Regions from separate parts of the Streptomyces sp. NPDC005963 genome, predicted to be linked through region 2. Evidence: riboswitches for the same ligand, from Rfam matches in the RefSeq annotation. Region 2 holds a riboswitch; the other holds the start of a gene.
The links. A riboswitch is a leader RNA that binds a small molecule or an ion and turns the genes downstream of it on or off. The one in region 2 is predicted to bind glycine.
Positions count from the first base shown of each region.

Region 1: linked by a shared signal. The riboswitch ahead of gcvP (aminomethyl-transferring glycine dehydrogenase) and the one ahead of gcvT (glycine cleavage system aminomethyltransferase GcvT) in region 2 are both predicted to bind glycine.

Region 1 is NZ_JBEXVD010000010.1:8,672-13,968, reverse strand. Features, by position in the region: gene gcvP (aminomethyl-transferring glycine dehydrogenase) at 1-2,489, opposite strand, end outside; glycine riboswitch at 2,669-2,765, opposite strand; gene ABZ348_RS16010 (PRC-barrel domain-containing protein) at 2,889-3,305, shown strand; partial or broken gene ABZ348_RS16005 (DNA polymerase IV) at 3,350-4,849, opposite strand; gene ABZ348_RS16000 (MerR family transcriptional regulator) at 4,923-5,297, opposite strand, start outside.
Region 2 is NZ_JBEXVD010000016.1:77,018-82,314, forward strand. Features, by position in the region: gene ABZ348_RS21460 (enhanced serine sensitivity protein SseB C-terminal domain-containing protein) at 1-605, opposite strand, end outside; gene ABZ348_RS21465 (enhanced serine sensitivity protein SseB) at 747-1,526, opposite strand; gene ABZ348_RS21470 (AAA family ATPase) at 1,773-2,453, opposite strand; glycine riboswitch at 2,677-2,772, shown strand; gene gcvT (glycine cleavage system aminomethyltransferase GcvT) at 2,920-4,044, shown strand; gene gcvH (glycine cleavage system protein GcvH) at 4,166-4,543, shown strand; gene glyA (serine hydroxymethyltransferase) at 4,616-5,297, shown strand, end outside.

The DNA.
Region 1 (5,297 bases), on a different contig from region 2:
CTGACCCCGGTCGCCTTCGACAGCGGACGGAGGTCCACGATGCACTCGTGGGCCACGAGTCCGGCCGGCCCGGTGTAGAGCACGGGGTAGTGCGGCTCCAGCCGCTTGGCGATGTAGTTGGCCGCGAGCACGGCGACCTGCGTCGCGCGCTTGAGACCCTCGCCACCCATCAGCCGCACGTACGCCCAGGAGATCGGCAGGATTCCGGCCGAACCCCACGGCGCAGCGGAGATCGGGCCCACTCCCGTCTCGGGGCCGGCGGTCGGCTGGAGCGGGTGGTTCGGCAGGTAGGGGGCCAGGTGCGAGCGGACGGCGACCGGTCCCACGCCGGGGCCGCCGCCGCCGTGCGGGATGCAGAAGGTCTTGTGCAGGTTCAGGTGCGACACGTCGCCGCCGAACTCTCCGGGCTTGGCGAGCCCCACCAACGCATTGAGGTTGGCGCCGTCGACGTACACCTGACCGCCGGCCGCGTGGACCTGCGCGCAGATGTCGGCGACGTGCTCCTCGAACACCCCGTGGGTGGACGGGTAGGTGATCATCAGTACGGACAGTTCGTCGCGGTACTGCTCGATCTTCGCGCGGAGGTCCGCAACGTCGATCTCACCGTCGTCCGCGGTCTTGACCACGACGACCTTCATGCCCGCCATCACGGCGCTCGCCGCGTTGGTGCCATGGGCGGACGAGGGGATCAGACAGACCGTGCGCTGCTCGTCGCCGTTCGCCCGGTGGTAGGCGCGGACCGCGAGCAGCCCGGCCAGTTCGCCCTGAGAACCCGCGTTGGGCTGGATGGACACCTTGTCGTAGCCGGTGACCTCGGCCAGGCGCTCTTCCAACTCGCGGATCAGCGTGAGGTAGCCCGCGGCCTGCTCGACGGGGGCGAAGGGGTGGATCTGCCCGAACTCGGGCCAGGTGACCGGCTCCATCTCGGTGGTGGCGTTGAGCTTCATGGTGCAGGAGCCGAGCGGGATCATGCCCCGGTCCAGGGCGTAGTCGCGGTCGGCGAGCCGACGCAGATAGCGCAGCATCGCGGTCTCGGAACGGTGCTGGTGGAAGACCGGGTGGGTGAGGAAGTCACTGCCGCGCAGCAGCGCCTGGGGCAGGGCTTCCGCGGTGACCGCGTCGAGGGCGTCGATGTCCGCCTCGACGCCGAAGGCGGCCCAGACGGCGACGATATTGCTGCGGGTGGTGGTCTCGTCGCAGGCGATGGAGACGTGGGAGTCGTCGACGAGGTGGAGGTTGACCCCGTCTTCGCGCGCCGCGGAGACGACCGCTCCGGCGCGACCCGGCACCCGTACGGTCAGGGTGTCGAAATAGCTGCCGTGGACGATCTCGACGCCGCCGGCCGTCAGCCCTTCGGCGAGGAGCGTGGCGTAGCGGTGGGTCCTGCGGGCGATCGCCCGCAGTCCGTCCGGGCCGTGGTACACCGCGTACATGCCGGCCATGACGGCCAGCAGCACCTGGGCGGTACAGATGTTGCTGGTGGCCTTCTCGCGGCGAATGTGCTGCTCACGGGTCTGGAGTGCGAGTCGGTACGCCTTGTTGCCGTCCGCGTCGACGGAGACTCCCACGAGGCGCCCGGGCAGGCTGCGCGCGAACTTCTCGCGTACGGCCATGTAGCCGGCGTGCGGTCCGCCGAAGCCCATGGGGACGCCGAAGCGCTGGGTGGTGCCGACGGCGATGTCGGCGCCGAGTTCGCCGGGCGGGGTGAGCAGCGTGAGGGCGAGGAGGTCGGCGGCGACGGTGACGATCGCGCCGAGGCCGTGGGCCTGCTCGATGACCGGCGCGAGGTCGCGCACGGCTCCGGACGCGCCCGGGTACTGGAGGAGTACGCCGAAGACGCCGCGCTCGGCGATGGCGGCGGGGATCCCGTCGCCGAGGTCTGCGGTGACGACCTCGACGCCGGTCGGCTCGGCACGGGTCTGGATCACCGCGAGGGTCTGGGGCAGGACATCGGTGTCGACCAGGAAGACACCGCCCTTGACCCTGCCGACCCGGCGGGCGAGGGACATGGCCTCGGCGGCTGCCGTGCCCTCGTCAAGGAGGGAGGCGCCGGAGGTGGGCAGACCCGTCAGATCGGCGACGGTGGTCTGGAAGTTCAGCAGGGCTTCGAGCCGCCCCTGGGAGATCTCGGGCTGGTACGGCGTGTACGCGGTGTACCAGGAGGGGTTCTCCATGACGTTACGGAGGATGACCGGCGGAGTGAAGGTGCCGTAGTAGCCGAGGCCGATCATCGGCGCCAGCACCTTGTTGCGCTCGGCGAGGGTGCGCAACTCGCTCAGCACCTCGGCCTCGGACCGCCCGTCGGGCAGGGCGAGCGCCTCCGTGCTCTTGATCACCTCGGGGACGGCTGCGGCGGTCAACTCGTCCAGCGAGCCGTATCCCACCTGCGCCAACATCTTGGCCTGGGCCTCTGAGTCCGGTCCGATGTGGCGCTGCTCGAAGGGGGTGCCTCGCTCCAGCTGGGCGAGCGGCGTGCGGTTGGCGGTCATGTAGGAGGCCTCCTGGTCTGACGCGACCTGCGAGGGGCATCACGAAGATGCCCTGGACGGCCTCCCCCTCTGTCATCTCAACCTGAGAGTTTCACCGGATCGCCGAACAGCAGCGTTCCGGCTTTCACCGTCGGTGAGAGCGGATGCCGTCCGACGCCCGCCCTGCTTTCCAGAGTGACCTCGTCCGTGCGGTACAGGTGCCTGAGAGATTCCGGGGAGGATTTGCTCCTTCGGCGCCACCGTCGTCCTTCCGGTGGACTCTCCCGCACGGGGTCAGCAGCCGCTAGTCAGCCTACCAGCGCGCCTTCTCGGCAATCGCTCAAGTGGCCGACACCGACTTTGTGCACTTTCGTATTTTTTAGCGGCTCATGCAGCAGTTTGCCAACATATGGAGGACTCGTGCAGACCGATATCGATCCGCGCAGCCTGATCGGCCGCAAGGCGTTTGACCGCAACGGTGCCAAGATCGGGACGGTGGACGAGGTGTACCTCGACGACGCCACCGGTGCACCCGAATGGGCGGCCGTACGCACCGGGCTCTTCAGCAGGGACGCCTTTGTCCCGCTGGAGCCGAGCACCTTCGCCGACGACGTCCTCCAGGTGCCCTACGAGCGGTCCCTGATCAAGGACGCACCGGATTTTGGTGTGGGCCGGCACCTCTCGCCCGAACAGGAGCTCCAGCTCTACCACCACTACGGGCTCGAACTCTCCTCGGCACCGGAGACACCCGCCGCCCCGTCCGATCCGGCCGGAGAGAAGCCCCCGCCCGATCGCTCATTCGGCCGTATCGCGGGCCGTGAGGACGAGGGGACCTGATCGGTTCGACCGGAGCCGCCCCGCTCGCCCGCCCGCCCGATGGCGACCAGGGGCAGGGGCTCGGCCTGCACCAGGTCCGGATCGTCCACCCGGAACGTACGGACGCGCCCCGGAGGCGAGCCCGGTTGCTCGAACCGCACGGTGACCCGGCCCAGACCACTCCCCTGCACCCATCCCGGCCCGTGCTCGGAGTGGTGCACATCGTGACCGGCCTGCCAGCGACGGTCGGCGAGCTCCTGCGTCGCCCGCACAGCCACCCCGGACTCTTCGGTCCCCCGAGGACCCGCGCCCTCGGCAGCTCCGCTCCCGGACGTCCCGCTCGCCGAACCACCAGAAGCCGACGACCCATCCGGCGGTACGGACGTGGCCGAACCCCCGCCCGACTGCTCGAAGGGCACCCGCCCCGTGCTGCTGGGGACCGTCGGCACCGGCGGCGCGTCGCTCTCCTCCCGTTCCCGCTCCTCCCGAGCGGTGGCCGCCTGGGCGAACAGATCCTCCTGGGTGTAGTCGGCGAGTCCGCTCACCCCCACCCCCAGCAGCCGCACCCCACCCGTCGTGTCCACCGCTTCCAGCAGACGGCCGGCCGCCTCCCGCACCACGGCCGGATCGTCGGTCGGTCCCCGTAGCGTCTCCGACCTGGTCAACGTGGAGAAGTCGTAGCGCCGGACCTTCAACACGATGGTGCGCCCTGAGTGCCCGGACGCTCTCAACCGCACCACACAGCGTTCGGCGAGCCTCTCCACCTCGGCCCTGATCCTGGTCCGGTCGTGCAGGTCCACGTCGAAGGTGTCCTCCACCGACACCGATTTGGCGTCCCTCTCGGCGACCACGGGTCGATCGTCGTGCCCCAGGGCCATCCGATGGAGTGCCGAACCGTGCGCCTTGCCCAGCAGCCGTACCAGTTCGTCCTCACCCGCCGCGGCGAGTTCGGAACAGATCGTGATCCCCGCCCGGCGCAGATGCTCACCGGTCGCCGGCCCGACCCCGGGCAGTGTCCGCACCGGCAGGGGGCCCAACAGCTCCCGCTCGGTGCCCGGCTCTATCAGGACCAGGCCGTTCGGTTTGGCCTGCTCCGAACCGATCTTCGCCAGCATCTTGGAGCCCGCGAGCCCCACCGATGAGGTCAGGCCCGTCGCCGCGAGGATGTCCGCGCGCAGTGACTCACCCGCCGCCCGTGCGGATCGAGAGTCGTCGGCGGTGCCCCCGGCCTCCAGATCGACGAACGCCTCGTCCAGGCTCAGCGGCTCCACCAGCGGGGACAGCCTCCCCAAGAGCTCCATGACCTGCTCGCTGACCGCACGGTAGAGGGAGAACCGGGGCACCAGATACGCGGCGTTCGGAGCGAGCCGCCGGGCGTACGCCATGGGCATCGCCGAGTGCACGCCGAAGCGGCGTGCTTCGTACGAAGCGGTGGCCACGACCCCGCGCGGCCCGAGCCCGCCGACGATCACGGGCTTTCCGCGCAGACTGGGCTTGGACGCCTGCTCCACTGCCGCATAGAAGGCGTCCATGTCGAGGTGGAGGATCGTCGGAACGGATCTCACATCTCCGATGCTGCCTCACGCCTGTGACAAAGGCGTCGGGCAGCACCGCAGCTCGCCGTCAGGGCGGGGCGATCTATACCGCCCGGTCCCGTCTGCGTCGGGCCAACTCGTCCATCGGATGGTTGCCGACGAGGGTCTCGCCCGTGTCGATCCGCTCACCGTGCAACTGTGACAGGGCCGTCTCGACGTCACGCCACACGACGCCCACGGCGATGCCGAAGATCCCCTGACCGCCCTGGAGGAGGTCGACGACCTCGTCCGGCGAAGAGCATTCGTAGACCGTCGCACCGTCGCTCATCAACGTCATGCGCTCCAGGTCGCCCACCCCGCGGGTACGCAGGTGGCGAACGGCGGCGCGGATGTTCTGGAGGGCCAAGCCCGTGTCCAGGAAACGCTTGACGATCTTGAGGGTGACCACGTCACGGAAGCTGTAGAGCCGCTGGGTGCC
Region 2 (5,297 bases):
ATCGCCCGCACCGCGTCCACCGACTGTCTGCTCGTGTCGTACAGATCGAGGCCGATGGCGAGATAGGGGGCGCCCAGCGCGGGCTGCACCCAGACCCGACGGAGCGAGCGGATGGGTGCCGTGCGGTGGGCGTTCTGGGAGAGCAGGGCGTAGAAGTGCGGGATCTCGACCGCGGGGTCGGAGAGCCGCAGCGGACCGGCGGGCATCCGATCGAGACCGGTGGCGATCCGCCGCAGATCGGGCCAGGGGATGCCGACGCCCCCGCCCGGGGCATGGGGGTTGAGCCAGATTCCCGCGCGGCCCGGATAGAGGGCGCGGGCGATGTCGATCCCTGCGACGACCTCGTGGGAGCGGTTCCAGCCGGAGACCGCCAGCTCCTGGGCCGAGGTGACACAGGGGGCATAGCCGACGCCGTCGATCTCCATGGAGCCGTACTGCGCGTCGTGGGAGCCCGGGGTGCCCTGCCACAGCAACATCCAGACCCGCCCCTGCGCGGGGTCGGCCAGTGCCTTCAGCAGTCCTTCGTACGCATCGAAGCGCCCCGGGATCACCTGGCGCAGCATGTGCTCGACGTGTCCGGCCGCCGCGGTGCCTGACGCGCTCACCCTGGTCCCCGCCCCTCATCTTCGACTGACGATCCGGCACGGCCTCCGCAACGGCGGGAGGCGGGGCCAGACGACCAGCTTAATCTGCCCCGCCGACAGTGACTTGACGACGGACCCGACCTAGACCGCGTCTGACCCGACCTAGTGGTCGTCCCGTCGGTAGAAGGGGCGCACCTTGGTCAGCATCCAGTCGACGACGGGGTCCTGGGTCGCGTCCAGCAGGACGAGGTTGACCGGCCAGCCGACCTGGACCCGACCGAGCGCCCGCCCCAGTGCGCCCAGGGGTGCGCTGTCGGTGGCTTCGAGCACGCCCGGAACGGCGAGTTGAACACCGATGAACAGGGAGGGCGGATCGCCCTCGACGGAGGCGAGCGCCCGCCGTGCGGTCAGGATGCCGCCCAGCGCATCGAACTCGGCGGCTGCCGCGGCCAGGAAGTCGACCGGGTCCTCCTGCCAGTCCGGTTCGAACAGCCGCACCCGGCCGCCCGAGGCCGGCCCGTCCAGATGCGTACGGCCGGTGCGACAGAGTTCGGCGACGGCGGGGGGCGGGAGGGGGGCGCCGACCGTGCCCCCGGGGTTGACGGCGATGCCCAACTGGGGCGCCAGTCCGCGGGCGAACTCCCGGGCGGGGGCGACCGTGAAGGACATGTGGTTGCCGACGCAGGTCAGGAACTGCTCTTCGGAGCTGAAGACGGGGACGAAGGCCGCGCCGTCCAATTCGATCGTGGGGAGGTCGAGGTCGTGGCTTTCCGGTGAACCGCCGTTCGGGAGGGGGACCCACAGCAGGCTGCGCCCGAGTACCTCGACCAGCCTCGCGCCCGCGCCGGGGTGGTCCAGGGAGGCGGCGAGGGTCTGCTCCAACTCGTTCGCCGGCCAGCCGCTGGCGTAGGGGTGCGGGTGTACGTGCTCTGGAATGCTCATCTGGCGGCTCTCTCCCCGGCTCGGCCGGTCATCCCACGGCTTGCCCTCAGACCCTAATGCCGAGCGGGCGCCGCGCTGACACCGTCCGGGGAGACGGCGGGAAGACAGAGGTCCGGGCCGGCCCGGGAATCCCGGCAGGAGGCGCACCCGTCCCGGCGTCGAACGCGGGCAGGGCCCACCACGATCCAGGGAGACGCGCCGACCACCGGCCCCACGCGTCGGACCCGGTGGCCCCCAGCACGCCGACTAGCCGGCCGCTCCCGTCGCCGTGAACTGCACCCTGGCCAGGCCCGCAGCGGCCGAACGGTCCAACAGGACCGCCGAGGTGCAGCCGCTCGGAAGCCTCCCGGACTCGGCATCGGCGATCAACCGGGAGGTCGCCCGCCGATGCCGGGCGAATGCGTATCCGGAGACACCCCGGCCGCGCTCCAACTGGCCCTGCCGGGCCACCTGTGGGGGCACGTCGAGGAGCACCAGGTGCAGGGCGCTGCCGCGCCGGCCCGCCTCCCGGGCCAACCAGCGCCGCACCCATGCCTGCGTACCGCAGTCGTGCACCACCACGCTCTCCCCGCTGCGCAGGGCGCGCCGCAGTCCCGCGTAGTGCGCGTAGCGGACGAAGGGGCGGTAGACCGCGTACGGCAGGAAGCGCGGCATCCGCAGTGCCCAGCGGTCCCGGGTGTCCTGCGAGTCGATGCGGCTTCCGCTGGCCGCGCGCCGGATCAGGGTCGACTTGCCGCTGCCGGGAAGGCCGGAAACGACCACCACGTCCCCCGCGGCGAAGATCAGGCTCCGGGGGCTGCGCCCTGCGCGGTCCCGCAGGTCCCGCAACACCGGCGTGGTCGCCCCCAGGCGTGGTCGGGCGGGCGCCTGTGGTCGGGCGGGCACCCCCGCCGTAGTGGCGTAGGCACTGGAGTGCTGCAACGTCATTACACCCTCCCCCATGTCAGTCACCACACACTTGCCCATGAAGCGTAAAGAAATGGTAATGGGAGGCAACTTATTTGCCGCTGAGCCGCGCCCCAAGACACGGCCGGGGATCGGACGATGGCCGAAGAACGCACCTCGACCACGGAAGATCCACGAGGTCCCCGCCCCCCCACCGGGCCGAGATGCGTGTAATGATGTGCCCGCCAACTGCATACCGGCCGTTCGAATCCACGCGGGAGAGTCCCGAGCACTGTGTGCCGGGCGCCGAAGGAGCAAGTTCCTCCCTTGAATCTCTCAGGCCCCGTACCGCGTGTGATGAGGCAGATCTGAAAAGCGGGCCGCCCCGGCGGCTCCACCCAAGGTGCAAGTCGTGACCACCTGAGTGCGTGGTCGTGACGAACCTCTCAGGTTCCGATGACAGATGGGGAGGACCGTCCTCGTCGGCCATGCCCTGGGAGCCCCGTCCATGAGCACTACCCCCCGTCGTACCGCCCTCGATGCACTGCATCGTTCGCTGGGCGCGACCATGACCGACTTCGCGGGCTGGGACATGCCCCTGCGGTACGCGAGCGAGCGCGACGAGCACAACGCCGTCCGCACCCGCGCCGGTCTCTTCGACCTCTCGCACATGGGCGAGATCACCGTGACGGGCCCCGGGGCCGCCGATCTGCTCGACCACGCGCTGGTCGGGAACATCGGCTCGGTCGCCGTCGGTCGCGCCCGCTACACCATGATCTGCCGCGAGGACGGCGGCATCCTCGACGACCTGATCGTCTACCGGCTCGGCGAGACCGAGTACCTGGTGGTCGCCAACGCCGGAAACGCCCAGGTCGTCCTGGACGCGATCACCGAGCGGGCCGCCGGCTTCGACGCGGCCGTGCGCGATGACCGGGACGCGTATGCGCTGCTCGCCATCCAGGGTCCGGAGTCCGCCCGCATCCTGAAGTCGGTCACCGACGCCGACCTCGACGGTCTGAAGTACTACGCGGGGCTGCCCGGTACGGTCGCCGGGCAGCCGGCGCTGATCGCGCGCACCGGCTACACCGGCGAGGACGGTTTCGAACTGTTCGTGGAGCCGCAGCACGCCGAGGCGCTGTGGCGGGCGCTGACCGAGGCCGGGGAGTCCGCCGGTCTGGTGCCCTGTGGTCTGTCCTGCCGCGACACCCTGCGCCTGGAGGCGGGGATGCCGCTGTACGGGCACGAGCTGACCGATGCGCTCACCCCCTTCGACGCCGGTCTCGGCCGGGTCGTGAAGTTCGAGAAGACCTCCAATGACGGGCGCTTCATCGGCCGTGAAGCCCTGGCCGCAGCCGCCGAACGCGCCGAGACGGCCCCTCCGCGCAAGCTCGTGGGTCTGATCGCCGAGGGCCGCCGGGTACCGCGCGCCGGCATGCAGGTGGTCGCGGACGGCCGGGTGATCGGCGAGGTGACCTCCGGGGCCCCCTCCCCCACCCTGGGCAAGCCCATCGCCATGGCCTATGTGGACGCCGCCCATGCGGCCCCCGGCACCACGGGCGTGGGCGTCGACATCCGCGGTACGCACGAGGCGTACGAGGTCGTCGCGCTGCCCTTCTACAAGCGCCAGAAGTGAGCGACGGAAGTAGCGTCGACAACACCCCCCGGGAGTCGCGAGGCACCCGGCACGTCCGCCGCCGTCTCGGCAGGTGGCCATCCGTTCACCAGCAGGTTCCGCGTACAGGAGAATCCTCGTCATGAGCAACCCCCAGCAGCTGCGCTACAGCAAGGAACACGAGTGGCTGTCGGCCGCCGAGGAAGGCGTGTCGACGATCGGCATCACCGAGTTCGCTGCCAATGCGCTCGGCGACGTCGTCTTCGCCCAGCTCCCGGAGGTGGGCTCCACGGTCACCGCGGGCGAGACCTGCGGCGAACTGGAGTCGACCAAGTCCGTCAGCGATCTGTACTCCCCGGTCTCGGGTGAGGTCACGGAGATCAACCAGAACGTCGTGGACGATCCTTCGCTGGTGAACACCGCGCCCTTCGAGGGCGGCTGGCTCTTCAAGGTGCGCGTCAGCGGTGAGCAGGACGATCTGCTCTCGGCCGACGAGTACGCCGCCTTCTCCAGCAGCTGACGGGGTCCGGCCGACCCGAGCGGTCGGCCGGCTCGCTCAGTCACCGACCACGACCCCGACAGGGACTTCGAGATGTCGCTTCTCAACACCCCTCTCCATGAGCTGGACCCGGACGTCGCCGCCGCCGTCGACGCCGAGCTCCACCGCCAGCAGTCGACCCTGGAAATGATCGCCTCGGAGAACTTCGCTCCGGTCGCGGTGATGGAGGCCCAGGGCTCGGTCCTCACCAACAAGTACGCCGAGGGCTACCCCGGCCGCCGCTACTACGGCGGCTGCGAGCACGTCGACGTCGTCGAGCAGATCGCGATCGACCGCATCAAGGAGCTCTTCGGCGCCGAGCACGCCAACGTGCAGCCCCACTCGGGCGCGCAGGCCAATGCGGCGGCGATGTTCGCGCTGCTCAAGCCCGGCGACACCATCATGGGTCTGAACCTGGCGCACGGCGGGCACCTGACCCACGGAATGAAGATCAACTTCTCCGGCAAGCTGTACAACGTGGTCGCGTACCACGTGGACGCCACCGGCCGGGTCGACATGGCCGAGGTCGAGAAGCTGGCCAAGGAGTCCCAGCCGAAGCTGATCGTCGCCGGCTGGTCCGCGTACCCGCGCCAGCTGGACTTCGCCGCCTTCCGTCGGATCGCGGACGAGGTCGGCGCCTATCTGATGGTCGACATGGCGCACTTCGCCGGTCTGGTCGCGGCCGGCCTGCACCCGAACCCGGTGCCGCACGCCCATGTCGTGACCACCACCACGC